Regions from separate parts of the Paenibacillus sp. OK060 genome, predicted to be linked through region 1. Evidence: predicted binding sites of a transcription regulator. Region 1 holds the regulator's gene; the other holds the start of a gene.
What was found. Region 1 encodes LexA, which represses DNA repair genes until DNA is damaged. Its sites were predicted from a motif close to CGAACATATGTTCG; they were not measured.
Positions count from the first base shown of each region.

Region 1 (15,606 bases):
CCGAAGCCTTCATAACTTCCGCGCTCTGAAGCACTTCTGCTACGATCAGCTCATTATTGTTAAACAGTCGCCCTACTTCTTCCATGCCCCGCATCAACGGGCCATTGATTACTTCAAGGGCTTTATATTTGGCGAGTGCCTGCTCCAGATCGGGCAGCAAACCTTCTTTGCTTCCTTCAACAACATACGATGCGAGACGTTCTTCCAACGACAGGTTCGAAATCTTTTCTTTTTTCTCAACCTTTTTGTTACGGAACGCCGCTACGAAGGCAGCTAGTGTTTCGTCATTCGTATTATATAACAGCTCTTCCGAGAGTCTGCGCTCTTCTGCCGGAATGGATGCATAACGCTCTAGCTTCTCTGTGTTAACGATGGCATAATCGAGACCTGCTTTGGTACACTCATATAAAAATACAGAGTTTAGCACTTCACGCCCTGCTTCAGGCAATCCAAATGAAATGTTACTGATTCCCAGTATCGTATGACATTCAGGCATCGCTTCTTTAATGACACGAATACCTTCGATTGTTTCTTTGGCCGAACCGATATACTGTTCATCGCCCGTCCCTACTGGAAACACCAGGGTATCAAAAATCAGGTCTTCTGCTTTTAATCCATATTTGTTCACCAGCAAATCGTAAGACCGCTTGGCTACCTCCAGCTTGTCCTCACGACTAATGGCTTGACCGCGTTCATCAATCGTTCCGACAACGACAGCACCGCCGTATTTATGCAACAACGGAGTGACCAGCTCGAACTTTTCCTCGCCGTCCTCAAGGTTAATGGAGTTAATTATCGCTTTACCTTGAGAGTATTGCAGTGCAAGGTCGATGACGGCTGCATCTGTCGTATCAATCATCAGTGGCACCTTTACTTTTTTGACAACAAGTTCAAGGAACTTCTCCATGTCTTCGGCTTCTTCACGGTCCGGGTCTTGAACACAAACGTCGACAACATGTGCCCCATTTTTCACCTGAGCCCGAGCAATTTCCGAAGCTTCTTCATATTTCCCTTCAACAATAAGACGCTTGAATTTCCGTGATCCAAGTACGTTCGTACGTTCCCCAACCATGTAAGGGCGATTGTCCTGTTCAACGTAGACTGGATCAATTCCCGACAATGCTGGTGGATGTGTTCCGTTCATTTCTCTTGGAGGGTACTTGGCAAGTGTATCCCGCATTGCCCGAATATGTGCAGGTGTTGTTCCACAACAGCCACCCGCGATGTTCAACCAGCCCTGTTCGGCAAAAGCACCGATCTTCTGAGCAAGCGATTCAGGCGATTCATGGTAATTACCATTTTCATCCGGAAGCCCTGCATTTGGATAACAACTTACTGCAACTGAAGCCATTCCGGAAAGCGAGCGAATATGGTCACGCATGAATTCCGGACCTGTAGCACAGTTTAGTCCCACTGAAATTGGGTTAAGGTGTTCTAGGGATATATAAAAAGACTCAATGTTCTGACCAGCGAGGGTTGTACCCATCGGTTCGATCGTTCCTGAGATCATCAAAGGAAGCTTGATACCACTTTGTTCGAATGCCTGTTGAATTCCAATGCTACCTGCTTTTACATTAAGCGTATCTTGTGAGGTTTCGAGCAGCAGCGCATCAACGCCTCCCTCAATTAAAGCAAGCGCTTGCTCAAAATAACTGTCGATGAGCTCTTGAAAAGTTACGCCACCTGTTACTGACAGTGTTTTGGTTGTAGGTCCCATGGCACCTACCACATAACGTGGAGACTCCGGTGTCGAAAATCGATCCACGGCCGCTTTTGCAATTCTGGCTGCTTCGAGATTAATTTCACGTGCACGGTCCTGAATGTCATATTCAGCAAGTACAACAGAAGTTGCACCAAACGTATTTGTTTCAATTAAGTCAGCACCGGCTTCCAGATATTCCTCATGAATACGCTGGATTAGCTCTGGACGTGTAAGTACAAGCATTTCATTACAACCATCCAGGTCTTCTCCGCCAAAATCTGCGCCTGTGAGATCTACTTGTTGAATCATGGTCCCCATTGCACCGTCGAGGATCAATATTCGTTGTTTTAATGCATCATGTAGGCTAAGCTTATCCAATATCGTCACCTCCGCAAAACGTTAAATCTTAGTTTAACAGAAACTAACTTAATGTGAAAGATCGGGTTTGATCAGTCCCCTGGCGGTTTTTATGAAGGTAGAATGAATTTGTGAATCGACAAAAATAGCGAAATCCGATATAATAGCGATTAAACCAAGTGGAAAAGAGGGAAAGAACATGGCTGAAATTGTAATCCGAAATACGAACGAACGTATCACTGGAGACGAAAATGTTCGAAATTTCTTAAACAAATATGAAGTACTATTTGAAAAATGGGACGCGTCCAAATTAAAAACTGATCTGCAAAACAACTTTGGACTCACCGATGAACAAAAAGAAGAAGTACTAAACACATTTGACTATGAAATCAGAGACTTGGCTGCACGTCGCGGGTACCAAATCTGGGATGTAATCACGCTGTCTGAACAAACACCAGATATTGAAGAGAAGCTTGCTAAATTTGAAGAGATTCATACTCATGCTGAAGATGAAATCCGCGCAATTGTAGCCGGCAAAGGAATCTTTGTCATCAAAGCTACAGATGATGTAGGTTACTTTAATGTAGAATTGTCTCCTGGAGACGTTATCTCGGTACCTGAGAACACCCCACACTTCTTCACTTTGATGGAGAACAAACAAATCATTGCCGTGCGTCTGTTTATTGAAAAAGATGGCTGGATCGCAGATCCTTACCCAGATCCAACGTTTATCAAACAAGCCTAATAAGCAAATTCTATTATTTGCTCAACAAACCCCTGTTCAATTCGAACAGGGGTTTCTGCATATTCAGATAGTATACAACATTAGATGTTCTATATAAAATAATGTGGATATTTTGCCTTCATCTTCTCTTGTTCAACAACAACTAGTCTGAGATGAGCTTCCATAACCTCAACAGCTCGCTCGGTTTCACGTTCCGTGATAAGTCGGTATATTTCTTTATGTTGTGAAATAATAACCTCTGCATCGGAATCTTCAGACAAGCGTAATAAACGAAGGCGATTAAAGGGAATATTGAGCTGCTGTAGCATTTTCCAACTTCTCATTTTTCCTGTGCCTTGAAACAATATCTGATGAAACTCTTCATCCAGTTCAAAAAGCCGATAGAAATTATTTTTCCCTATACATACTTCCTGCATGGCAATATTGGTTTCAAGTCTGAATCTGAATTCTTCCGGAAAAGAAGCACAAGCCAGAGTGACAATTTCCTTCTCCATCTTCTCTCTCATAAACCGGCCTTCTTCAACATGCTCCAGATTAATATGGGAGACAATAGTTCCACTCTGTGGAATGATATCCAGTAACTCTTCCTCGGCAAGCTTCATGAAAGCTTCACGTACTGGCGTTCTGCTTACTTGCAACTCATCCGCAATTTCCTTCTCGGAAATCTTGGTACCAGGCTCAAGTTCAAGGTGCAGAATTCGTTCCTTTATCAGATTGTATGAATAAGCCCGGGTCGAACCTCTAATCTTTTGATTAAGTGACATTCCTTAACCTCTTCCTCTCAGCCATATTCATCCATCTTAGCACAAATTGCCGTTCCACTTAAATTCCCTAAATGAAACGGCAATGGGCAAATTTCAGTTTACATCTATTGTTGCTTTTTTTCTTTGTACTTCTTATATGTGTCATTGGAAAGCTGCATATACTGAGGCAAGCCTTGGCTCTCCAGCTCTTTTACAAATGCATCAAACTCAGAAAGTTTGCGTTCTCCCAAAATGAATTTAAGCGTATTTTGATCCGAGAAATCCTTAAGCGGTGTGCTAAGCAGTGTCACCTGTTCACGATCGATATCCGAGTAAGGAATTGGCGGCTCCGCAGGAACCACTTCTTTGATATCTTTCATGTCTTGCTGGAATTTCAGTTCTTCCTCACTAAACATGGAGTGCAACAAATCTGTGGTTCCTCCATAGGCAAACACACCACCGGAGAATCCATAGTCGATGCGCAAGTCCTTTGTGCCTTTTGGATTCAATCCGTTATAGTTCACATCTTCGGCCAACTTACGAACGCCATCCTGTTTGGTGAAGGTTTCGCCTTCTACACCCCATTTGGCAAATTCTTGACCTTCATCACTATAGTATAACCAGTCAATAAATTGCATGGTTGCTTTGAAATTCTCGTTGTCTTTAATTTTACCGGAAATCATGACACCGTTTTCAAGTCTGGAGCCGGACATCAATTGACCTTTTGGACCACCAGGAACTGTAATTTTGGCGATGGAGAAATTTCCTTCTCCCAACGTTTTGTTCATGTCATTTCGATGAAGCACTACCGTTTGCGAGTTACCATTAATAATGAAGGATTTTCCAGAAACGAATTTTTGTGTAGCCTGATCATCGTCTTGGGTGAAGCTTTCCTTATCCAGAAGTCCTTCCGATACAAGCTTGTTGAAGTAAGTTAACATATCTTTATATTCCGGTGTTGTAGCCGTGTATACAAATTCATCCTTGTCTGCCTGATACGTCAGACCATTACCGAATCCCCATCCAGCTTTTGTCCCAAAACCAATAGCTGCAATACCCAGCGTACTATTGAACTTGAATCGATCAGAGAAAGGAATGGAGTCCGGATAGATTTCTTTTAGCTTTTTGGCGGCATCATACAATTCGTCCCATGTCTTTGGAATGGCAATGTTATTTTTCTCAAAAATATCAGTTCTCACTATAAGGGTGTAGTCCGGCCAAACCTCTTCATGTAAACCTGGGAGTACATAATATTTCCCATCTTCTTGTCGAAGACCCTCAAGTTCATCCTGAAGTCCCCATTTCTCAACCTTATCTTTGAAATTGGGCATCAAATCAACATAGTCACTCACTGGCAAAATCGCACCAGAGGATACAAAAGCAGATTCTTCACCCGGATAGGTTTTCGGAATAACCAGAGGGGCATCTCCAGAGCTGATCAGAAGGGATCTTTTCTGGGGATAGTCACTCATCGGAACGATGGTAGGCTCCAGCGTGACTCCGGTTTTTTCCGTGATTTTTTGGAACAGGAGCCAATCCTTTTTGTACGGGTATGCTGGCTGATCGCTGTACAGAATAGATAGATTAAATGGTTCAGCGGCTTTGAAGGTCTCTCCTACACCATAAGATTCCATGGCCCCCTTGGATTCTGGTTCAACTTTCTCTCCACCAGCACCGCTGCTACATGCTGCCAGAACGACACTCATCATTGTTGCCAATACCATCTTGCCTACAAGCTTACGTGGTCTATGTTTCATTCAATTCTCCCCCTGCATGTGGTTTAGATTGGCCTTACAATCAAGATGTTGAACTATATCGGGTTAGGATTACTGTTTAACAGATCCCAACATGATACCGGTTACAAAGTATCTTTGAACAAATGGATAAATCGTTAAAATAGGCAAAATGGTGAGTACCATCGTGACCGATTTGATATTTGCAGAAATTTGAGTCAAATTATCCGCTGAAGCACCAGCCGAAGCACCTCCCGTTGCACCTGCAATCATGTTGCGCAAGTAGATCGTAACGGGAAACAGTTCCTTTTTGTCGAGATACAGGAAGGCAGGAAACCAGGAGTTCCAGTGTCCCACAGCGTAAAACAGAACCATCGTTGCCATGACAGCTTTACTCAGCGGTAGAATGATCCGTAACAAAATGCCATACGTATTCAAACCGTCAATAGCTGCCGCTTCCTCAAGCTCCTCAGGCATGTTTTCGAAAAATGATTTCATAATTAACATGTTATAAATGCTGATTGCACCAGGCACAACCAGTGCCCACATCGTGTTATTGAAGCCCAGAGAGTTAATCAGGACATAGTTAGGAATCAAGCCGCCACTGAAAAACATCGTGAACACGGCGAACATCGTCAAAAATTTTCGTCCCATCAATCTTTTCTTGGATAGGGCATAAGCGAAGATGGTCGTCATGAACATGGAAATCAAAGTTCCAACAACGGTATATATAATTGTGTTTTTATAGTTGGTCCAGAACATGCTGTCGCGAGAGATGGTCTTGTAGGTTTCTACATTAAATCCTCTTGGGATAATGCTTACCTTGCCTGAATTGATATAAGCCTCGCTACTGAAAGATTGGGCCACGACATTCAGAAACGGATAGAGCGTGATGAATACCACTAGCAGCAAAAAGATGGCATTGAAAACTTTAAATACTTTGTATGATTTTGATTCCAGCATATTGCTCCTCCTTTACCACAAGCTTCGTTGTGTCAGTCTGCGTGAAATGGCATTAACCGAGAATACCAGGATCAGTCCAATAATGGATTCGAACAAACCAATGGCGGTAGCATAGCTGAAATTGCTGGACTGCAAACCTACCCGGTACAAATAAGTAGAAATCACGTCAGATGTCTCGTAGATCAGCGGATTGTAAAGGAGCAAGATTTTCTCAAATCCAACCGCGAGGAAATTACCCATATTCAAAATCAGCAATGTAACGATCGTTGGCAAAATGCCCGGTATGGTTATATGGAGGGTTTGCTTCCAACGGTTCGCACCATCGATCCGTGCAGCCTCATACAAAGAATCATCAATTGTTGTCAATGCAGCTAAATATAGAATGGCTCCCCACCCCATACCTTGCCAAACCTCAGAGGTGATATAGATTGTTCTGAACCATTCCGCACGCTGCATGAAAGGAATGCTGTCACCAGTAAAGAATGAAACCATTCCGTTAATGGAGCCATTAACTGCCGTTAATTGCAGAATCATTCCGGCAACGATGACGATGGACAAGAAGTGCGGAAGATAAGATGCGGTCTGCACAAACTTTTTGAAACGTTTGCTTTTCACCTCATTCAGCAGCAATGCAAAAATAATCGGAACTGGGAAGGTGAAAAGTAACGCAAGTCCACCAAGCATAAGTGTGTTCCCAAATACTTTCCAAAAGGTTGGGTCTTGAATGAACATCTGAAAATACCTGAATCCAACCCACGTCTCTCCAAAAATACTTCCTCCCGGTACAAATCGTCTAAATGCGATTACATTACCGAGCATGGGCCCATATTTGAAAATAATAAGATAGATAATAGGAAGAATTAACAGTGAGTACAGCTGCCAATCTTTGCGAAGCAGAGCTGTAACAGTTCTTAACCTGCTTTCTTTACGTAAAGATGTCATCGTTAGCGTGGTTTTAGCGGTTTCCGACTCCATATGTTATTTCACTCCGATCCTAAGCTTGATAAAATAAAAGCGTTTTCGATCAATTCTTATCATCTCTTCTTTTTGTAGAAGACAAGTAATCAGATGAACTTCACCCCCACCAGTAGAATAAAACAAAACAAATAATGTAAGCGATATCAATTATGGAGATCACTAGAGACACATATTGGTTAAGATGCTTACCCTCATTTTCTTACTAACCACTTCATGTTGTATTTCCAGAACTAAATGGTTACTTCGATTATGTAAAGCGCTTACAAACAATGTGAAAATTATAGCGAATAACTCCCGCTTCCACTTCATTCAAGTAAGTCAACAGATATTCGCTGCATTCATTCGCATACTAGTCATACTAGTATGTTAGTTATATTCTAAATCAGCAGTTCTATAATTTCAATAACTTTTAATAAAAAATTTCATCTTTTGTTATTACGGTATAGTTCAAGCTGTCCCAACACAAAAAAAACATTGTTAGGTTTTATGGATAAAATACATCTCATAAAACCTAACAATGTTTGAGTAGTACACTAAAAATACGATTTATGATGCACTCATTGAGAATTCAGCAATGATTCGTTCCAATTCGGATAAATGCTTGATTTGATGGTCAGGCACATACGATTCGGTATTCTCTTTATTCTCACGGTTAATCCAAACAGATTGAATACCTGCAGACAATGCTCCACGAATATCAGTCGTAAGCTTATCTCCAACCATCATACTCTCCTCAGGTTGCACTCCCAGCTTACTCAATGCGTGCTCGAAGATCGAAGGATCAGGTTTGCCTTTACCGAACGAACCCGAGATAATAATTTCGTCAAAAAAAGGAGCCAATTCAGGAACGCCGTCAAGCTTCTCTTGTTGTAAAGCAGGACAGCCGTTGGTTAAAAGCAAAAGCTTGAACTTCCCTTGTAGATGACTCAACGTTTCCATCGTTTCTTCATAGACATGGGGTCTTGATCTCCGCTCCGCCCCAAATTGTAAGGCGAGTTGTTCCGCCAGATCTTCACGATCAACCCCCAGCTTTAACAAGCCACGACGCCATGACTCTTTACGATATGCGGGTGCAAGCTGCTCCAACTGGCGAAACTCCGGCTGATCCCCACCCGTGAAGTTAGCCCAAAGACCTTCAAATGGGTTAATCCCAATCATTTTGGTAAACGAAAAAGTTTCATAAGACTCATACAGATTACGTGCCTCATTACGAACAGCTTCTTCAAGGTCTTCGGGTTTAACGCCCGTCTCTTGCGCTGCGATCAAGCAAGTCTCATGAAAGGCCTCTCGAACACTGCGCTCATCCCACAGTAAAGTATCATCTAGGTCGAAAAAAATCGCTTTTAACGCCATTTCGGTCATCTTCCCCTTTATGCAAAATTACTTTTTCTCGTATGTTTCCACGGTGATCTGATGTGCTTTGGCGAATTTTAGAAGACGTTCAGTAATTGCATCGGTATCATAACGATTCAGTAGTTTGGTAAATACCCATCTCTTACCTCGTGCATTATGCTCAATCACAACCGTACCTGGCTCAATTCTGAATTTCACGATATCGTCGACTCCAATTGAACGCTCACGGTTCCCTTTTGTCGTCAAAATCCGATTACTTCCTATTTTGACATAAGGACGACGGAGCATGAAGATGACTGCTAAAAATACATACAGCAACAAGGTCACCCAGTCCCAAGTGGTCATCGGAGCTTTGACAAGAAATGTACTCATAAAGAGGTACAGGAATGCTAGTCCGATCAGAAAAATAGGAAACAGAAGACTGCGTCCTTTAAATACGTCCTCACCTGGTGTGCCAAAAACCGGTTTACCGCTTTTTTTACGTTGCTGATTCAACTGCTTAGAATTTTTTCGAACCGTTCTCTCGAACGAACGCGACATGAGAATCCCCCTTAGATGTTCTTTGTATCGGCTTACATAACTGCAAACCAACATTTCCCCCTATAATTTGCAACCTCTAGATAACAGGAAAAAACCTAAATATCATAATGATATCATTAGGTTTCCTTAATGTTTGAGTTTGCCTTGGTGGCCTTGATCGTTCTCATCATCTACAATTTCAATCGTATCCAGTTGTTGTCTGAAATTGCTTCGAATGTTATTCAAATAGATTTCTCTAAGTTTGGCACGTTCAGCGAGCTCTTCCTCTGTCAATCCAGTGGATTTTTGCTTACGGGCCAATTCATTAATACGTGCTACCAGACTATCTATATCCAAGCTTGTCCCCTCCAAAAATACAAAGTCATATTAACTTTGACATGTTAAGGGCAGCTTGTCAAGCTGACACGCATTAGCGCGTGTGGATATGCAGCTTTAATCTGTGAATTGAGGCAGTATTAAGACTTGCCCCACCTGTATTGAAGTTGAATGAAGTTGATTCACTTTCTTGATTGCTTCTATATATACACGTGTATCCATTGTTTCAGGTTTGTGATCCAATGATATACTCCATAGCGTATCTCCTTGTGAAACTGCCATCTTCCCCCCAGGCAACAGATCGTTCTCATTGCCAGCGAACACAGTCAATACTGTACTACATCCAACCAGTATAATTAAGCTTACGATTATTAATTTCAAGACCCAAGTTGGGACATTACCTTTTGCAAAAACCTTTTTAAAATTCCTTATGTTAGTTTCAACCACTTCTGAATGCACCGGTTCGTAAATACTTTGATAAGTAGAATATCTCATTAAATATCGACCTCCAAACGTTTGTTCCTATCTGTTGAAATTAATATAACACGAACACATGTTTTGTACAATAACTTTTTAGAACAATTGTTCGCTTTTTTTTGTCGATACTACATTCTATTATCTTTCTTCTATTGTATTGGAATTGTCATTTGCAGTATTTGATTAGACCAAAAGAAAATTTTCATCTTAATTTGCAAAAAAACATTGATTTTATGGCATTTTATTTAGAACTTATGTTTGTACGAACGGAGGTTCTATGTTATAATTTTCCCAAACGTTACTAAAATGGGGTTGATACGGTATGTCGAAGATATCCAGCAGGCAACAGGCTATTCTGGAGTTTATACGCAATGAAGTCCGGTTGAAGGGGTATCCTCCTTCCGTACGCGAAATTGGTGAAGCCGTTGGGTTGGCTTCCAGCTCTACAGTACATGGACATCTGGATCGTTTGGAGAAGAAAGGTCTGATTAGACGTGACCCAACCAAACCAAGAGCCATTGAACTTCTCAGCCAGGAAGAGTCAGAGCATTCACATCAGTTTGCTCACAGCGTTGCTCGCATTCCTGTCGTGGGTAAAGTTACTGCAGGGGTTCCAATCACAGCAACAGAAAATATCGAAGATTACTTCCCTCTTCCTACGCATTATGTAGGCGAACAGAAAGTATTTATGCTTTCGGTCGTGGGAGACAGTATGGTTGAAGCAGGCATTGTTAACGGAGACTATGTTATCGTACGTCAGCAGCAAACTGCAGATAACGGCGATATCGTAGTAGCCATGACTGAAGACGATGAAGCAACGGTTAAAACGTTCTACAAAGAGAAAGATCATATTCGTCTTCAACCGGAAAACTCGACTTTTGAACCGTTGCGTTTGAAACACGTTAGCATCCTGGGCAAAGTCATTGGCCTTTTCCGTGATATTCATTAATATGTATTGAAGTTGTACAGAGCTCTCACAATAAGATACATAAAGAGGTTGTCCCGTTCAACGGGACAACCTCTTTTTTCTTATACAACTTATATTGTTCTACGTTAGTAGATTATTCGCTGCGTTTAAGAATGCTTTTATGATGAGAAAACACATCAAAACTCTGTTGACCATGGTAGGAACCCATTCCACTTTCTCCTACGCCGCCAAACGGAAGATAATGTGATGTCATATGAGACAATGTATCATTAATGCAACCACCACCAAAAGATACTTGATTCAGAACCTGATTCTGCAGATCCTCATCCTGAGTGAAGAGATATAATGCCAGTGGTTTTGGACGGCGAACAATCTCATCTAGCATGGGATTGAGGTCGGTATACTTAAATACAGGAAGAACTGGACCAAAGATCTCTTCTTGCATCACTGGGGATTTCCAATCCACTTCCCCCAGTACTGTTGGTTCAATGAGCAGCTGATCACGTTCAGAACGTCCACCGATCATTGCTTTGCCATCTTGGAGTAACACCGATAAACGATCAAAGTTACGTGCGTTGACAATGTGCGGGAAATCAGCATTTCTCATCACATCGTCTCCAAATTTATCCTGAATTTCTGCACCGATCAATTCCAATAATTTGTCATGTACTTCCTCGTGCACAAGCAAATAGTCTGGAGCGACACAGGTTTGCCCAGCATTCAGGAATTTACCGCGCACAATGCGCTGAGCTGCCAGCTTCAAATCTGCATCCTGGTGGACAATGACCGGACTCTTACCACCTAGTTCTAACGTAACTGGAGTCAAATGCTCAGCAGCTGCCTTCATAACAATGCGGCCAACACCTGTACTGCCTGTAAAGAAAATATAATCAAACTTTTCTTTCAACAATGCCGTACTCGTCTCGACTTCCCCTTCCATAACTGCCAGGTACTCACTAGGAAATATCTCATGAATCAAATCATAAGTCAGACGTGACACGGCTGGGGTTAATTCAGACGGCTTAATAATGGCACAGTTACCCGCAGCAATGGCTCCAATTAGAGGGCCGAAAGCCAGTTGGAACGGATAGTTCCAAGGTGCAATAATAAGAGCAACTCCATAAGGTTCAGGATAAATTAAGCTTGTTCCATCAGGTATAGCAGAATTTGTAGGCACAGGTTTTGGTGTAGCCCATTCCTCCAAATGTTCCAATGCAAAATCTAGTTCACCCAACACGATCCGAATCTCAGAGCCATAAGCCTCTGCTTCAGATTTATTTAGATCCGCACGAAGTGCGTCAAGAATACGTTGTTGATATTTCTCAATTCCCTGTCTTAATTGCTGAAGAGCACGAATACGGTACTCAATAGACTTAGTCTGACCTGTATAAAAAAATGTCCGCTGTTCGGCAACCAGTTGCTTCTCTTGTTCCATATTAACATCTCCAATTAATTGTCCAAAATTTAATTTCTAAAAACATAAATGAATTATAACGCAATTATATGAAACTATCAACATATAGATACTGTAAAAATAGAGCAAACAATTAAAACATACTCTCGCTTCAACGATATGATCATAATTTAATTAACCATTCTGGTTCTTATTGACTACATTAAAAGCCTTAACACTAATATGCCAAAACTTATGCTACGAATGCCAGCTTCCTCTTTACATTCTTATTCCAGTCCCCGTTTTAGTCCAACATGATGTATCCATCCTTCCAAATGGTGGGCACGTGTTCTGTCTATATTTTCTCTTACTGAATTTTTTCTTCATTATATACACTTTGAGTGAGGATACTTACTGACATCTCTTTATCAGAATAGGATTGACAAAAAAAGAGGTCATTGCTACAATGGCCCTCATATCTTAAGGAAGGATGATTCAGATGATTCGTCGTCTAAAAAAACTAAAGAATGTGGCTACCGCATCACGCTTCTAAGTTACTCAGAAATAAAACTTAGAAGCGAGGAAACTAAAATGAATATAAACCAATTTAATCACTGGTCTGAAATTAAGTATTTAAAAGATATTGTAACCAATCCATTAATCGAAGTTGGCGATTACTCCTATTACTCTGGTTATTACGATAACCATTCATCTTTTGAAGATGGATGCGTAAGATATTTATGGGGAGATGACAAATCGAGGAGCTTATTCAACCCCATTGAGGAATTTGGATGGCAAATAGATCGATTGATTATTGGTAATTATGTATGTATCGCAGCCGGTGTCGTTATTCTTATGGGAGGAAATAACAATCATCATGCGGAGTGGATCACTGTTTATCCTTTCGCTGATCAAATTTGCCATTCCTTCTCACCCAAGGGAGATACCATTATAGAAAGCGATGCATGGATCGGCATGAATGCAATGATTATGCCTGGTGTCACCATTGGTGAAGGTGCGATTGTTGCAGCAGGCTCAGTTGTAACAAAAGATGTCGCCCCTTACACGATAGTTGGTGGAAATCCTACAAAAGAAGTTAGAAAGCGTTTCTCAGAAGAAGAAATCATGAAGTTAAAAGAAATGCGCTGGTTTGATTGGAAGAGAGAATCGATAGAAGCAGTCACTCACTTGCTTTCGAACTCTTCAATTAACAAGTTATATGAGCATTATTTATTAGAAATTAAGGACTGAGCTCCTATAGACATAAAGCTAGGTAGAATAATATTCTACCTAGCTTTTTTTATATCTCCTTGCCCACAGAAAAGAAAAACCCCTCAGCGCTAGATCGCCAAGGGATTCAGCTATTAGTACAACGTGATATATTGATCGCGTTCCCATTGGTGGACTTGTGTACGATACATGTCCCACTCAATTTCTTTCAGCTCGTAGAAGTGAGCCAGGGCGTGGTCGCCAAGAGCATCACAGATAACTTCGCTGCGGATCAATTCATTCAATGCTTCTTTCAGGTCAGCCGGCAAGCTTGGAATGCCTTCTTCCACACGCTCTTCTTCTGACATGATGTAGATGTTACGGTCAATCGGAGCAGGTAAGGAAAGCTCACGTTTGATTCCGTCCAGACCTGCTTTCAATAAAACAGCCAAAGCCAAGTATGGGTTAGCAGCCGGATCCGGATTACGAACCTCAACACGTGTACTCAGACCACGGGAAGCTGGAATACGGATCATTGGACTACGGTTACTAGCAGACCAAGCTACATAACAAGGTGCTTCGTAACCTGGTACAAGACGTTTGTATGAGTTCACAGTTGGGTTCGTAATTGCTGCAAACGCACGCGCATGCTTCAAAGTTCCAGCCATGAAGTGACGTGCAGTTTTGCTCAGACCCAGTTCGTCCGACTCGTCTACGAATGCGTTCACTTTGCCTTGGAACAAGGATTGGTTACAGTGCATACCGGAACCGTTCATACCAAACAGCGGTTTCGGCATAAAGGTAGCATGTAGACCATGCTGACGTGCAATCGTTTTAACAACGAGTTTGAACGTTTGGATCTGGTCTGCTGCTTTTAGAGCATCAGCATATTTAAAGTCGATCTCATGCTGACCTGGAGCTACCTCATGGTGGGAAGCTTCGATCTCAAAGCCCATTTCTTCAAGTGTGATAACAATGTCACGACGACAGTTTTCACCAAGATCCGTAGGCGCTAGGTCGAAATATCCACCTTGGTCATTCAGTTCGTTAGTCGGGTTTCCTTTTTCGTCTGTTTTGAACAAGAAGAACTCTGGTTCAGGACCGACGTTGAAAGAAGTGAATCCCATTTCTTCTGCTTCTTTCAGGTTTCGTTTCAAGATGCCACGCGGATCTCCTGGAAACGGATTACCATCCGGAAGATATACGTCGCAAATCAGTCGAGCAACACGGTTCTCGGCTACCCAAGGGAAAATCAGCCATGAATCGAGATCCGGATAGAGGTACATGTCGGATTCTTCAATACGCACATAACCTTCAATGGAAGAACCATCAAACATCATTTTATTGTCCAGAGCCTTAGTAAGCTGGCTCACAGGGATCTCAACGTTTTTGATTGCTCCAAGCAAATCGGTAAATTGCAAACGAATGAATCGTACATTTTCTTCTTTTGAGATACGTAGTATGTCTTCTTTAGTAAAACTCACGATACCCTCTCCCTTTCTTCTCTGCGTATTTGGCTTGCCTGTTATATTTGTACATTAGAATATTGCATGGGTCAAGGAGTCCTCCTACCCAAAAGCAGGATTTCCCCTGACTTACGAGGTTATACGAACTTATTTTTTATTAAAGAAACGGGAAAGCTCTCCCTGGATGAGAGATACTTGTCCAGGTCTCTTACCTGACACCAGTTGTTGTTTAAGCAGACGGTGTAGTTGGGAGTCCGATAGTTCTCTACGTTTCACTTCCGTATCAGCTGTAATAACAGTCGCTTCTTCTGACTCTTTAGATACAGGATTCATCACTTGTTTAATGCCTGCGATGTTAACTCCTTTTTCAATCAGAGCCTTGATTTCCAGCAATCGTTCTACGTCATTGAAAGAGAACAAACGCTGATTACCTGACGTTCTCGCAGGAACAATCAAACTGTGCTGCTCATAATAACGAATCTGACGCGCGGACAGATCCGTAAGTTTCATTACAATACCTATCGGGAATAAGGCCATATTTCTGCGAATTTCGTCACCCATCATTCATCAACCTTCCAGTCATCTATTCTTCACTCTATTGTACATTTAGTTATTACTAAGTGTCAATGATGTGTTAGATAAACTCACAATAATTTGCGTTCTTTCATGGTCTGTAATGACATCAAAACGCCATATTTAACATG
Region 1 is NZ_FNFR01000002.1:672,819-688,424, forward strand. Features, by position in the region: gene metH (methionine synthase) at 1-2,080, opposite strand, end outside; gene BLS14_RS09260 (cupin domain-containing protein) at 2,259-2,804, shown strand; gene BLS14_RS09265 (GntR family transcriptional regulator) at 2,894-3,568, opposite strand; gene BLS14_RS09270 (ABC transporter substrate-binding protein) at 3,673-5,304, opposite strand; gene BLS14_RS09275 (carbohydrate ABC transporter permease) at 5,374-6,243, opposite strand; gene BLS14_RS09280 (ABC transporter permease) at 6,256-7,185, opposite strand; gene BLS14_RS09285 (HAD family hydrolase) at 7,768-8,574, opposite strand; gene BLS14_RS09290 (hypothetical protein) at 8,602-9,114, opposite strand; gene BLS14_RS09295 (DUF896 domain-containing protein) at 9,241-9,450, opposite strand; gene BLS14_RS09300 (LysM peptidoglycan-binding domain-containing protein) at 9,547-9,924, opposite strand; gene lexA (transcriptional repressor LexA) at 10,229-10,855, shown strand; gene BLS14_RS09310 (aldehyde dehydrogenase) at 10,968-12,269, opposite strand; gene BLS14_RS09315 (CatB-related O-acetyltransferase) at 12,819-13,478, shown strand; gene glnA (type I glutamate--ammonia ligase) at 13,592-14,920, opposite strand; gene BLS14_RS09325 (MerR family transcriptional regulator) at 15,050-15,463, opposite strand; gene BLS14_RS09330 (methionine gamma-lyase family protein) at 15,547-15,606, opposite strand, start outside.

Region 2 (15,606 bases), 400 kb from region 1:
AAATCAATCGTTCCTGCCAAGTGTGTTGGCGTCTGTACCTCAAGAGATGTACCTTCCTTCGGACCGGAACCAATAACGCGGTCCGTGATCTGTACACCTGCCGATGAACTGATTCTGCGAATCGGTCCAAGGAGAGTAATCAGTGCGGTCAAATAGTAAGGCCCCATATCGAACATCGGTCCGCCACCAGCGACATAAAAGAACTCCGGATTCGGATGCCAAGCCTCCGGCCCTCCACCCATGAAGAATGATGTTGCCGCAATCGGTTTACCGATCAGTCCTTCTTCAATAGCCTTGCGGGCAGTCTGAATACCTGAGCCAAGGAACGTATCCGGTGCTGAACCAACATACAATCCTTTTTCCTCAGCCAGTTCGATTACCTTGCGACCATCCTCAAGAGAGATTGCCAGTGGTTTCTCGGCATACACATGTTTGCCTGCTTCAAGCACAGCCAGATCAGTCATGGCATGACTGCCAGGAACCGTGAGATTTAGTACAAGCTCAATTTCATTATCTTGCAGTAACTCATCTACATTGTAAACGTTTGCGATATTGAATTCATCAGCTCGTTCTTGTGCCCGTTCACGGATCAAATCCGCAACAGCCACCACTTCAATGAGAGGATTATCTTTAAAATTTTCAAGATAAATGGCGCTAATGTTACCGCAACCAATAATACCCGCTTTCATTTTCTCCACAGTGATGTTCATCTCCTTATGAATGGTGAGAACCTGTAAATTTGCATATTTGGAATTGAAGGTTTTACGCTTAAGTGTTGCACTTGAATTTAATACTATGGTATTCCGTTTCGGCTTCAATTAAAATGAATAATATGATCGAAACATGAACTATCTGGTCATAATTTTCAAATTGCAAGGAGTATGCCAATGCCGACTGATTATTCCTGCCAGGTTCTTACAGCAGGCTTCTCGTTTCATCGCAAACCTTATATAGGCTTGCATCCTGAGGGAGTAAAGAATTACTTGTTAAGACTCCAGACGGACGGACGTTGCCGAGCACGTGTAGACGGCACCATGTCGCTTGTTGATGCGGGTGATCTGCTTCTGTTTAGTCCAGATGAGCCGTATGAACTGAGAATAGACAAAGAACAAAATCCGATGGGTGAACGACTTGTGGAGAGTGGTGATTACCATATTTTCTTCAATGGGGACTGGGTGGATGAGTGGTGGAAACATCACAAGCGGCCGAACCGGATCAAGGTGCAGCTGACCGAAAGCCTGCTTACCCTGTTTCGACAGCTCGTATTGGAGCAGCGCCGTATTTCCAATCCGTACCCTGAAATCGCCAGTTATTATATGCGAATTCTTTGTCTTGAAGTGGATCGTATGCTCTCGGAGCATCCGACGATTACCAACACCAACTATGTGGCATATGAGATTAAAAGTTACATCGAGGAGAACGCTTCTTCTCTATTCAAGCTTGAAGATATAGCTACCCATATTGGAATCAGTGTTTCAAGGGGAGTTCATCTCTTCAAAGAAGCGTTTGGTAAAAGTATTATGCAATATACACTGGATGTACGACTGAACATGGCCAGGGAACGGATCATTTTTAGTCCAATGACACTCGAACATGTAGCCGAATCTTCCGGCTTTAACAATTATACGTATTTCCACCGGGTATTCCGCTCCCGGTTTGGCATGTCGCCCAAAGAATTCCGCGTCATTCACCGGGAACAGATGTAATCGCTTCATTAATACGTATACGTATTATCCGTAACCGAAACTTATTTGCGCGCGGCAATCGCCTCGGATACAACCATAGCCAGATCTTCATTGCCAAACATGGATAGCACGCCCAATACGGTGTCGTCCGGAATGTCACCGGCTTCCTCCTTGGATACAACTAGCTTCAGCACCTGCTGCAAACGCTCGTTGCTCAGTTGTTCCGGGTAGGCTTGCCGGTACATCTCTTCCGGATCCAGTCCCTGATTGACACACCACTGGGCAAATACCAGAATCATCATTTCCTCTTCCTGTTTATACGTCTCAATTACAGCTTCCTCAATCTGTTTGTTGCGTTCTTTTTCATATTCATCCATGGTGTTATTCTTCCTCCATTATCGTTTAATGAATCATTGGTGCGGAAGGCTTCATTTATACTCCCGCACGACCTTCTGCAAGATTAACCACGGATAAGCTGTTCAGCCAGGTCATGACTGTCCATAACGTGACTTGCACTGATGGCACAGTCATCCGGGGTTTCAAGATTTGCCAAAAATTGATCAATCGCTCCCGTAAATCCTCTTCGGGTCAAAATACTTTCCCACCTGCCAAAGGTTTCCTTGCGTTCCTGTGCACCGCGTTCCTCATACTTCGCTATTTCCATGTTCAGCACTTCTACCGATCTTCCCCCGCCATACAGCTCAAGCTTCTCCAGATCCGCTCCTGCTTGGCGTATCATATCGAATCTGCCATATGCCGTTCTACCCAACTTGGCTGATCCTGCGGCGTGCAGCAGGCGGTCCAAGTCATTTTTACGTATCCACTGATGGAGCAGCTGCACATTGTGATCTGAATACCATAACATCAGGTCAAGAATATGAATCAGATCATCATAGATAGTTTCCGCAGCGGGACGATCCTGAATGCCTGTACGATGTTTAGTAACTGTCAGCGATTCAAAGCCTTGTCCAGCCTGCATCCATTCCTTCGCGTTTTGATACAAAGGTGCAAATCTCCGGTTAAAACCTACCGCCAAAAGAAGACCCTGTGCTTCCGCAAATGCGGTCATTTCTTCCGACTCCCGTAACGTATAGGACAGCGGTTTGTCCACGTATACTGCCAGCCCCCGCTCCAAACATTGCATGACAATGTCAAAATGAGTTTCTGTCGCTGTATGTACAAACACCGCATCCAGATCCCAGGACAACAATTCTTTCATATCCGTTGTTCCATTGTTCAATCTATAGGTATGCTGTATTTCCTTCACCGGCTCGGGAGAACGGTTCATAATCCCCGCAATTTCCACGTCCGAGTGGGCAGTCAACAGCGGCAAATATACTTTACGTGCAATGTCCCCGAGTCCGATGATCGCAGCACGGGTTCGCTTGGTTGTTTCCATTATGATCATTCCACCTTCAGATGAGTTCTATATTTCTACGTCCTATAGTGTAACCCTTCAGGCAGCAACATGCCAGTGATTGCAGCTAGAACCGCCATGAATTGTCCATCCTTTGGTTGAACGTGGTAAACTTTAGAGAGAAAGCAATACGGATTGGGATACAGTAAGACCTTCCTGGTCTGAAAGGAGCGTTTGGGATTTTGCGAAAATGGTTATGGCTCCTCTTATATGTTTTACTTGCCGGAGTCACGTTTATTTACAGATATGAACTGCTGGCCTGGACCGATCTGCATCAGTCCATTCCACTTTTACTAGCCATGGCGACATTGTTTGCTCTTGTACCCGTAATTCCGTACAAGATCGTCATTATTGCCTTTGGCTATAGTTACGGTACTGCAACAGCAGCCTGGATATGCTGGCTTGGGACCACATTTGCTGCACTGCTGGTATACACCGGAGCGAGGACGATATTCCGAAATCAGGCCAGATCCTATCTCGAACGCATTCGGGGTTTGAATCGATTTACAACATGGATGGAGGCTCATCCCTTCATGGGTATCGTGTCTATGCGACTGCTGCCCATCGTGCCCCAAATGGCGGTTAATATCTACGCGGGCATTACCTATACCCCATTCTGGGTCTTCATGGTTGCGACGGCAATTGGCAAACTGCCTGCGATTTTTGTTTTTGCCTATGCAGGTGCACAAGCAGAAACATCAATCTGGGTGAGCCTGCTAATCCTTGCCGGTTATCTGGTGTTCATGACGATAATATTGCTCTTGTTTCGCTTACGCTCTCGTAAAAAAGCCTAAGTGGGAACAGTCAGAAACATTTCAGATTCATCCTCTTTACGATCCTGCTTGGTTGGCTTGCCAATTCGGGATATAATAGAAGAGTAAGCCAAAATATCATTCTTCATCAGAAATGGAGTGACTATAGCATGGAACAACATACTAGTGAAAAAGCAACTTTTGCAGGCGGGTGCTTCTGGTGTATGGTATCCCCCTTCGAGGAACTACCCGGCATTCATAAGATTGTATCGGGTTATACAGGAGGACATACGGAGAACCCCACATATGAGGAGGTCTGCTCGGAAACGACTGGTCACGTAGAGGCCGTTCAAATTACATTCGACCCGGCCATCTTCCCATATGAGAAGCTCGTTGAATTGTTCTGGCAACAGATCGACCCAACGGATACGGGTGGACAATTCCATGACCGTGGATCATCTTACCAGACGGCCATCTTCTATCACAGTGAAGAACAACGCCAGATCGCAGAAGCTTCCAAAGCAGCTTTGGCACAAAGCGGACGTTTTGACAAACCAATTTTCACACCGATTTTGCCAGCGAAAACGTTCTATGAAGCAGAGGAGCATCACCAAGGGTACCATCACAAAAATCCTGCGCACTACAAACGGTACCGTAAAGGTTCTGGACGTGAAGACTTTATCGAAAGCAACTGGTCCGGCAAAGTGGATAAAGACGGCCTGAAAGAGCGTCTGACGCCGCTGCAGTTCGAAGTTACCCAGAACAACGCAACCGAACCAGCATTTCATAACGAGTTCTGGGACCACCATGGTGACGGAATTTACGTGGACATCGTATCCGGTGAGCCACTGTTCAGTTCCACCGACAAATACGATTCCGGCTGCGGCTGGCCAAGTTTCACCCGTCCACTGCGGGACTACAATGTGAAGGAAAAAACGGATCTCAGCCATTTCATGATTCGTACCGAAGTGAGAAGTCGTGAAGGGGATTCCCATTTGGGTCACCTGTTCAATGACGGCCCTGCCGAAGCTGGTGGAATGCGTTATTGCATCAATTCCGCAGCCCTTCGTTTTGTACCCAAAGAAGACCTAGAAAAAGAAGGATATGCCGAATACGCCGTACTGTTTAATTAAGTTATGATTCATTGAAGTACGGAAATAATGAAGCGCTAGCGAATCGAACGCACCTTAAGATGACAATTAACGTGCAATACTAATTTTAACGAGCTTCAGTCACGTTATTCGGTTGAAATCTACGAAAAAGCCTGAGGCAGCACATGTAAAGCGATCAAATAATGCCTCTACGATTCGTTAAACCACAGACTTGAGGGAATTGGAGTATTAACTTGTGCTCAGTTCGTTAGACATTAATTAAGACTAAAAGGGGCTTCCCGTCATCTTTATGACATATGGGAAGCCCCCTTTTTAGTTTGCTTTTTTTGTATATAGATTGAAATTGGCTTACATCATACTCACAATCCAGCCGATCCAGTAAGCAAATGGAATCAATAACAACTGCGCCAACAATGTACCAAATAAACGGGATACAAGCATACAGCCATAGATCTGATTCATTCGATCCAGCCGAATTTCACCACGCAGAGATTTGTCGCTGAGCAACGAAATACGAGGATCAATCAGGATGGTTAACAAAATGGTCGCTACTCCATTAATGAGTCCGGTGGATTGCGAAGCAGCTACAGCCTGACCCGGATAAAGATACGCAGCGTACAGACTGGACAGGACCCCAGTCGTATAGATTGCTGTCACCGCTATGTTCAACGTCATTAGACGTCTGGGCATTCCGTTTTGTACCAATAGTTTTGCCATTTTCCATGATGGCGGGGTAATATAATACATCGCGTTTTTGAGCTTGCTGCGTTTCATCAGTCCTCGAACCATGGAAGGAATCGATCCTGCCGCCTCAAAATGAACGACCATTCGGGAAGCGAGCTTGACCATCGTTGGAAAACTTAGAATAGCCAAGGCCGTTCCTATCGTAGCCGCACCCATCAGCCAGTGCAGTTGCGCTGCAAAGTGTGGGTTCCCTCCACTCGCCGCAGTATCCACCAGATTGCCTACCATCGGCCCTTGGGCCATATTGGAGGTACGCGAAACCAGCAACAAAATTCCGGACAGGGACAAGGCCAGCGCTATTCGCCGAGTGCGTAATCCCCCAAGGCGCAGTGCATAGGACAGGCTGTCAGCCGCATGAATAAGCATGGTAAATAACATAGGAATGGCCAGGCTCAAACTAAACATATGTAAATCTCCTTATCTTTTTCCTAATGTGCTTCTATTGTAATTTCAAGTATGGAAGCATTATACTCCTCATCCACATAAAAGTATAGAAAAGCACTAAGAAGTTGAACAGTAGAATGCACAAAAATACAGCACACGCTTCGAAGTTCTCCACAATAATCGTTTATTCATCCGGGTGCAGGGTAATATACAAATAACTTATATTGTACAGGAGGGAATCAATATGCCGTGGAACAAACAGGATTATCCCGTTTCCATGAAAAATCTGGAGCCTCGTGTCAGACATAAGGCCATTGAGATTGCCAATGCATTGCTGGATGACGGTTATGAGGAAGGACGCTCCATTGCAATCGCGACTGCCAAAGCGGAAGAATGGGATGAGAATCATCCCACATCGAAGCATTCGAAGCAGGCTACAAAACATACTTCATCAGACAGCAAATCGGAGCATGGAAAATCTTCATCTCCACGCCGTCATTCCGAACCTGTCTCTTCTTCCAAAAGCCATGATAATATTCATGTCGTTCCTACCGACTCTGGCTGGGCCATCAAGGAAGAAGGTCAATCCAAATCTCTGGCTACGTTCCGAACCAAAGCCGAAGCTGTGGATGCTGCCAAAGAAAAGAGTGAAAAACAAAACATTCGGGCTATTATCCATAATGAAGATGGGCAAATTGCCTCTTCCATCAAGCCTTGAGTGAATCTGTTCTAAAATAGAAATATCGTGAATGTATTACTTTTAATTTTTTTTACTGAAGGCAAGCAAAAAAGCCCTTTCGCCGCTAATGGAATGATTCCCATCAAGCATGCAAAAGGGCTTTGTGTTTGGTATGAGGCAAGCCCACCTTACTTGAACAACATTCATTTCGAATAGGGTGGCCGTTACGTTTAATGCGAAACCCCTCTAGCCACAGGAGCTCGTTGTGAAGCACCGCTGACTACTTTGGCAGCAGTCGACACGGGCAGCTTCACAGCTGAGGTCGTAACCGTCCGGCGAGCCGGGAAACTGACCATATACGTAATCACTTTACTGGCAATCCATACGGCCAGAATGGTATATAAAGTTTCTTTTACCGGTAGAAAGAAAAGCGACAATCCGAGTACAAACGCATCGCTGACAAAGAAAACCGTTCCCAGCTTCCAGCCCTTCCAACGGCTAATGAGCACCGCCAGAATGTCGTCTCCACCTGTTGCTCCTCCGAATCGAAGCACCATACCAGCACCCACGCCGGTGATAACACCGGACAAGACTGCCGGAATCCACAAATTACCGTGAAACGGAATAACCAGGGTGGAGTACCGCTCAAACCCGTCATAGAACAATGAGAATGCGGCCACACCCAGCAGCGCCTGAATCATGAACTTCCAGCCCTTGAGGAACCAGGCCAGAATCATGACTGGAATATCCAGCAGCAGCATGCCAATAGCAGGTGATAAGCCTGTCGCGTACTTTCCAAGCAGGGCCAGACCGACAAATCCGCCCTCCGATAAATGATTCTGAAAATTAATGTGATAGTAGGCAAATGCCAAAATAAATGTTCCGAGCAGCATAATGGCGAACTTTACCGCCTCTGTCTTAACTTGTTGTAAGGTTAACGATGTTCTCTTCATTCAGGTTCCCTCGCAGTTTGTAAAGGTTGGTTTGCACCGACCGTACCCTGCAAAAGGCAAGCCTGGAAGAAATCATCGTATTTGTCCTTCGAATATTATTCATTCCAATCCCCTCTTTCGCAGAGTCAGCCGTTTTTTTCTTTACGGTGGTGTACTCTACAAGGGGCGCTAAGTATAAGAGAGATCGTAACGTTTCCAGATCGTCCTTGGGGAAATTATCCTTCGGGAACTCATGGTATCCTGATCCTTTCTGTCTGTTGGTGGTTAGCTGTGCCAATTAAACTGATGAATATTACACCATGCATAAGACCATATAAACTTTACACTTAACCACTTCGATTGCAGTACCCTCTTTCGATCGCTGTTATCCCCGGATTTTTTGATTCCCTTTTCCTAAGGGAAAAATCCTGTGATAAAGGCGAACACTTCGTTTCTTCAGACGGGTTCTGCACTCTACGTTCTCGTGTAAAAATTTAGTTCGCCTTCTATAGACACATGTAACGTTCAATTCAGTTTAAAAATCTAAGCTAACTTGCTTGTTCTTCTATTATATAACACCGATGTGATTGGGTCGAAACAGCAGACCCTTCAAATATGAGCAAAAAGCACACTCTTGCCTGCTTGAGCCGCCAAACAGCCACACCAGGACAAGCTTCTCTACCTAATGGTGCTACCTGCTCCTTCATTCTATGACTGAAGCTTCCAAATATAACTGTCCAGTCACCCAACTGTGACAATTTGGGTCCATTTTTTATTTTTCCGCGGATTTTAAAGGAATCATTTCCCTCTTGCACATACACTATAGCAAATGTAATCGGCTTATCTTGGGTCCAGTTAAACGTTCCAGACTTACTCTGCTGTTTATGGTATAATATAACAATTGAATCCCACTACCCGTTTAAGCGAGGCGGATTATGAAAACGTTAAAGCCAAGAGTCTTTATTGGCTGCTCGCTGGAAGCGAAGCCGATTGCAGCCGCAGTACACGAAAACTTGCGTTTCTCGGCCGAAGTTACCCCTTGGTACTCCGGAGTTTTTAATCCAAGCAGCTATACCATGGACGATTTGGAAGCAGAAGTGCGTACAACAGACTTTGCCATTTTTATTTTTCATCCGGATGATATATCGAAAATTCGTGGGAAGTACTATGCCTCTGTCCGTGATAATACAATGCTGGAAATGGGTTTGTTTATGGGTCGGTTAGGACGAAAGCGTATTTTTTTCATTCTTCCAGAGGATATTACTGACATCAAAGACGCCAGCAAGATCGAAGGTTTACGTATGCCCACAGATCTGCTGGGGTTAAATCCACTGGTTTATGAAATTCGTTCAGACGGGAAATGGGCGCCAGCCGTCTCGGTGGCCTGTTCCAAAATCGCCGACAGCATCGAAGAACAGGGGCGATGGAGCGATCCCGAAGTGGAAAAAATTATCGAGAAGCACAAAAGGTCTGAGGGTGAAGCCCGATTACAGTTGCTCAAGCTGCTGCGATTCTTCAGGGAGTTACTGCGTACCCGCAAAGCAGATTCGGTTATGTTGGAGCGAATGAGCGATGCACTTCGAAGTGCATTTGTATCCCTTCCTCCATTTGCCGTGCGTGGGACTGCCATATACCGTACAGATGACAGTGGTCATATTGAACAATTATGTGGTAACGTTGGGGAACCGGGAAGAAAATATAACTTGTCCGCCAATGACGACAAGCAGCCCGATGATCCGAAGCGCATTCTGGTCATTGATTCTTACCTGGAGAACAAAATCAAGATCAACCTCTATGACGATTATCTTGAGAAAGAGTATCTGCTATGCTATCCTGTAGCCAAGAGGTATGTAATCACAGTCCATATTATTGGACATATTGAAGCGGATGAGGCGATATTTCAGCAGATGGATTTGGAGAACCGTCATCTGTTCAACGCCATCAACGATTTGTTAGGAGGCGAACCGGAATGAAACCGGAAACGAAAAAAATAAGCAAGCGCTGGGGCAGCGACAAAAAGGTACGCCTCAGTTCTGCGCCCGAATCATCACGACCGGTTCCGGAACCCAAGGAAGAAGATCGTTTCCACAAACCGGCCGTACCGCTGACTACGATTGGCCCTTCCCTGAAGGGTAAGGAAAGACCTTACAAAGTGATTCTGGAAAAAGAGGCTCTTTACGAGAAGCCTCAGTATCTGGCTTAACCGCTTTATGCTCATATACAACTCTGCCGTCTGGTTCGGTAGATCATCTGGCCCCGCCGCCCAAGGCAGGGGCTTTTTTGTTGCAACACTTTGGCAACCCTTCATAACATTCGCTAGTACCAACGGACTAAAAGCTCTTCACCTATTCGGCTGATGCATTAAGTCATTTTCTTTATGCCCTTAGGTTTCCTGCAAAACCCAAAAATTATACCTTATTTTGGAGAAGGCTTGTCCCTATTTCACCGCCTACAACCTCAGCATAAATCGCATATGTGCTACTTCCAATATTTCTCGGTTGTATTGTGTATCATCATTGCATATATTGATTATAATATAAGAACATACGTTCTGTAAATAAGAACATGTCCGAATTCAAGGTTAAGGAAGTGAAAGTATGTCATCATCCCCTTCCGCCCCATCCCCTGCGGATGAAGACCACCGATTGATTAAAAGCATGGTTGTACGCACTCTTCTGCTGGATGTGCTTGAACGGGATATTCGCACACTGGATACGTTGCAGCTCAAAATGCCAGAGGTCTACATTCTGTCTCTAACCCGCATTCAGAATGATGTACTTAAGGAAATGCTTACGCTTCGCAAACAAATGAGAACTCGTGGCGTCAAGGTTCTGGAGGAGAAACGGCAAGTTGATGGAATCGAAACCCAGTACCTGTGCAGAGGCTATTTGCAGCGGTTCTATATGCTGTGGACGTTCGCGCGGAATGAAGTCAAAAAAGAGCTTAGTCGGCATCTGGATATGGATTTGACCCAGCCGATATAGCTAATTCATCTGCTTAATGTACCCTTCATCGTTTGAATTCACATTTCTTTCTTAGTCCACTTGGTTCACTTACTCCTTAGACTCCTCACCCTTCTGCCTAATCGAAACAGGTTGACCCCGGGAGGCTGCGTTCATTAAGATGGAATAGACATGTCTGTGCATTCCGTTCAGACTTGTAATGAAAATGGATTCCTATAAGCAACAAGCCTGCCTGCCATTAAAGGCGGACAGACTTGTTCATTGGGAATTGCTTTCAACGTCTTATCAATCAAGGAGCTGTACTTCATGGACTTGAATTCGCATTTAATTAATAATCAAACACCCGCACATACAGGCATTGCCGCAAATGTTACTGAGCTGATAGGCCAGACACCTGCCGTCAGACTGAACAGACTTACAGGTAGCGATTCCGCTGACGTATACGTCAAGCTGGAATACTTCAATCCGAGCGGCAGCGTCAAAGACCGTGCCGCCTATAACCTGATCGTTCAGGCTGAACGGGCAGAACTACTGCTTCCCGGCGCAACCATTATCGAACCAACCAGCGGCAATACCGGCATCGGTCTTGCAATGAATGCTGCTGCCAAGGGATATAAGGCCATTCTGATCATGCCGGACAACATGTCCAAGGAACGCATCAACATTCTGAAAGCCTATGGCGCAGATGTCGTGCTCACCCCTGCCGCAGAACGGATGCCTGGCGCGATTCGCAAGGCCAAAGAACTTCAGGCCGACATTCCGGGAAGTTTCATTCCCCAGCAATTCGAGAATCAAGCGAACCCGGACATCCACCGGATCACCACGGCTCCCGAAATTATGCAGCAGATGGAAGGCAAGCTGGACGCCTTTATCGCCACGGCGGGAACAGGCGGTACGATCACCGGAACGGGAGAAGAACTGCGTAAGCAGCTGCCGGACATTCGTATCTATGCGGTAGAGCCGAAAGGTTCACCTGTGCTGTCCGGCGGCGAGCCCGGACCCCACAAGCTCGTCGGTACAAGTCCGGGGTTCATTCCGGACATTCTGAATACCGACGTGTGGGATGCCATTATCCAGGTGTCCGATGAGGATGCACTGGATACGATGCGGCAGCTTGCTGCCCGGGAAGGGCTGCTACTCGGCCCTTCCTCTGGCGCTTCGGTGTGGGCCTCCCTGCGCATCGCGCGGGAACTGGGGCCGGGTCACCGAGTGCTCTGCATTGCGCCCGATACCGGGGAACGGTATTTGAGCATGGGTATTTTTTAACAAAGAAAAACTCTTACACAAGTTAAAGACTCCCCTCCAAAATGAGCGCTTGATCACAGCTGGACGTTGAATCCGCAGCGTACAAGTACTTACTCTGGAAAGGGAGCCAGTTAAGTTAAATATTCTAAATATGAATGTGAACTAGTGTGTCAGGGTTGTCCATTCTACACCTTCGGGAAGCAGAGCCGCAATGCGGTCTTTGGCTTCCTTTTTGCTGTATAACGATTCATCGAGAATCGCGGCGGTACCTGAATCACTGCTGGTCCGAATCAAACGTCCCAGACCTTGCTTCACGCGCAGCAACATGTATGGAAGATCGATCTCTTCATAAGGTGCAGCAGACGCTGTGCGTTTTGCATTAAATACAGGGTCCTGTGGTGGATACGGGAGCGACCAGATCATGACATTGGATAATGACGGTCCTGGAACGTCCAGACCTTCCCACAGATTGACGGAGCACAGTACACTCTCCTCATCCTCCTGGAAAGCGGCAATCAGGTCACTAATCTCCCGATCTCCCTCATACATAAAGCGTAACCCTTGAGCCTCAGGGACATGAACAATGTCCTGCTTGAATGCACGCAGCTCTTCCATCGTACGGAACAGAATCAGGGCACGACCCCCACTCTCCTGAAGCAACGTTACGGCGTCACGCAACCGATTTTCATTTTCCGGGTGACCAGGTACGGTTTCATCTGTAATCTTCATCTGCATTTTGTCCGCATAGTCATATGGAGAAGCCACGGAGAACGATACAAAATCATCAATCCCCAGACTGTCTGCCACATAACGGAATGAATTATCCACAGATAACGTTGCGGATGAGAAGACAATCGGAATGCCTGTGTTGAACACACGCTCGTTCAGAATTTCCTTCACGGTACGCGGCATGATCGATAAGGTTGTCTCGTCATCGCTCTGTTCAGCCCAGCAGATGTACCCATCTTCCTTACGGAACAACGCAAGGGCAGACTGAATCATGTCCAGATGTTCTTCCACTACACGCATCTGATAGCCGTCCAGCGAGAACAATCCGCTCTCAAATACCAATTCTTCGCCGATCGCATCCAATACGCTGGTCAGTCGTTCAATCTCCCGCAGCAACGGCGGTTCTACCCGCACTTCTTTCCGTTCCGATCCGGGAATGGCTACCGTATACGTATCCAGCAACGCGAACAGTCGCTCACTGCTCTCTATCGCTTCATCCACACGCTCGGCGAGGGATTCACGAATCTCACCTTCAAGCAGGCGAGTGACGAGTTCCTCGAAGATGCGGTGTTTCAATTTGTAGCTCAGTGCGTTCAGGGCCGCTTCTTCCAGCAAATGTCCTTCATCAAATACAACCGAGCTGTGATCAGGCAGCAATGGCAATTGTCCCTCGCGTTTGCGCGCTTCATAGGTCCACACATGCTCCATATAGTAATCATGGGAACAGATGATGATGTCCTTGGAACGGCGGTAGTGGTCACGTGATAACGTCAGACCACAGCGTTGACGTTTGGGACAAACGAAGCAATCCTGGAACGGGTCCCAGTTAATTTTATTCCACTGGCGATCATTCAGATGTGGATACTGTTTACGGTCACCATACGGATGGAAGGCCTGAAGCGTACCCGGCGTATTCACAAAATCCGGAAGGCTCTCATGCACCTCTTCGATCACCTGCGCATCCTCGTCCGCAAATCTCATCGCACTTAATTTATTCAGACAGACGTATTGGTCAGGTGATTTTCCCAGACGTGCATCCACTTCCAAGTCCAGATGTGCAGCCAGCTTCGCAATATCTCCGCCGGGCTTCACAAGCTGTTCAATCAAGGACTCATCAGCACAGGCAATCACCGCCGGTTTACCCGTATAACGTGCATAACAGACCGCGTAGAGCAGATAGACTAGTGTCTTGCCTGTCCCCACACCAGCCTCAGCCATAATGGTCTTTTTATCTCCATAGGCCCGTTCGAGCTGGTACGCCATAAAAATCTGTTCATCCCGTACCTCGAAGCCAGACTCAGGCAAAATATCGTAAAAAACATCGGCAACCCATTCCCCTAAACGGGATACAAAGGGCTCTGCCGGATCATATGCAAAAGGATAACGTTGTGTAGACAATCCTAGGTCAGCCTCCATTCTTCTATAAGTGGTGCATTTTTATCTAAAAACCGTCCATAGGGCAAAAGTTAATTATCCCACGCCATGAGGTGGGTGACAAGCTTTTTTTGCGAAATTTTATGTATAGAACCGGACCACAGGGAAAATATATACAGAAACCCAACTTAAGGAAAGGTGGTCTCTATGGATAACCATTCTTCACAACCTGATCATTCCTCAGACAAGGCACCCGAGACATTAACGGATCGGCAAGGCCATCCCATCACGGACAATCAGAATGTTCGAACCGTCGGCAGTCGAGGACCGACTACGCTGGAGAACTATCATTTTCTCGAAAAGATCACCCATTTTGACCGTGAACGCACCCCGGAAAGGGTTGTCCATGCCCGCGGAGCTGGCGCTCATGGTGTATTTCAGGCGTATGGAACGGCCGGAGATGAACCGGTATCGAAATACACACGCGCACGTCTGTTTCAGGAAAAAGGCAAAGAAACGCCCGTATTCGTTCGCTTCTCTACAGTTATTCATGGTGGACATTCACCGGAGACACTTCGGGACCCGCGTGGATTTGCTGTAAAATTCTATACCGAGGACGGCAACTGGGATCTGGTGGGCAACAATCTGAAAATCTTTTTCATTCGTGACCCGCTCAAGTTTCCGGATATGGTACATGCCTTCAAGCCCGACCCGTTGACCAATGCACAGGATATGGAACGGTTTTTCGATTTCGTTTCGCTCAGTCCTGAAGCCACCCATATGATTACGTTTCTCTTCTCCCCTTGGGGAATTCCGGCCAACTATCGACAAATGCAGGGGTCGGGCGTCAATACATACAAATGGGTGAATCAGGAGGGCACAGGCGTGCTCATTAAATATCACTGGGAGCCGCTCAATCAAGGCATACGCAACCTTCTCCAGAAGGACGCCAGCGATATTCAGGGGCAGAACTTTAACCACGCTACACTCGACCTGTATCACGCCATTGAACAAGGAGATTACCCGGAATGGGAATTGTGCGTTCAGGTTATGGAGGACGGCGAGCATCCAGAACTGGATTTTGATCCGCTGGACCCGACCAAACTGTGGCCGCCAGAGCAGTTTCCGTTTTTGCCGGTTGGGAAAATGACGCTAAACCGCAATCCCGAAGACTACTTTAATGAAGTGGAACAAGCAGCGTTTGGCACAGGTGTACTGGTGGATGGACTGGATTTCTCGGATGATAAACTGCTGCAAGGCCGCACCTTCTCCTACTCGGATACCCAGCGTCACCGGGTCGGTGCCAACTATCTGCAACTGCCAGTTAATGCACCCAAAAATCGGGTTGCCACCAATCAGAGCGGCGGGCAGATGCAATATCAGGTCGACCGTGCACCAGGTCAGAATCCACACGTCAACTATGAACCTTCCTCGTTGGGCGGCTTAAAAGAAGCAACCCCACGTGGCAAGGAGCATGAACCTCTTATTGAGGGTCATCTTGTTCGCGAGAAAATTGAGCGTACCAATGACTTCGGACAAGCCGGGGATACCTACCGTTCGTTTGAAGATTGGGAGCGAGACGAGCTGATC
Region 2 is NZ_FNFR01000002.1:1,070,885-1,086,490, forward strand. Features, by position in the region: gene BLS14_RS11145 (Gfo/Idh/MocA family protein) at 1-698, opposite strand, end outside; gene BLS14_RS11150 (AraC family transcriptional regulator) at 888-1,706, shown strand; gene BLS14_RS11155 (hypothetical protein) at 1,748-2,062, opposite strand; gene BLS14_RS11160 (Gfo/Idh/MocA family protein) at 2,146-3,084, opposite strand; gene BLS14_RS11165 (TVP38/TMEM64 family protein) at 3,285-3,896, shown strand; gene msrA (peptide-methionine (S)-S-oxide reductase MsrA) at 4,025-4,987, shown strand; gene BLS14_RS11175 (lipid II flippase Amj family protein) at 5,315-6,115, opposite strand; gene BLS14_RS11180 (DUF2188 domain-containing protein) at 6,339-6,812, shown strand; gene BLS14_RS11185 (YitT family protein) at 7,004-7,726, opposite strand; gene BLS14_RS11190 (nucleotide-binding protein) at 8,641-9,678, shown strand; gene BLS14_RS11195 (hypothetical protein) at 9,675-9,908, shown strand; gene BLS14_RS11200 (YhjD family protein) at 10,303-10,689, shown strand; gene cysK (cysteine synthase A) at 10,975-11,934, shown strand; gene BLS14_RS11210 (ATP-dependent DNA helicase) at 12,076-14,040, opposite strand; gene BLS14_RS11215 (catalase) at 14,224-15,606, shown strand, end outside.
Region 2: the regulator LexA is predicted to act here: its motif matches at 10,245-10,258, upstream of BLS14_RS11200 (YhjD family protein).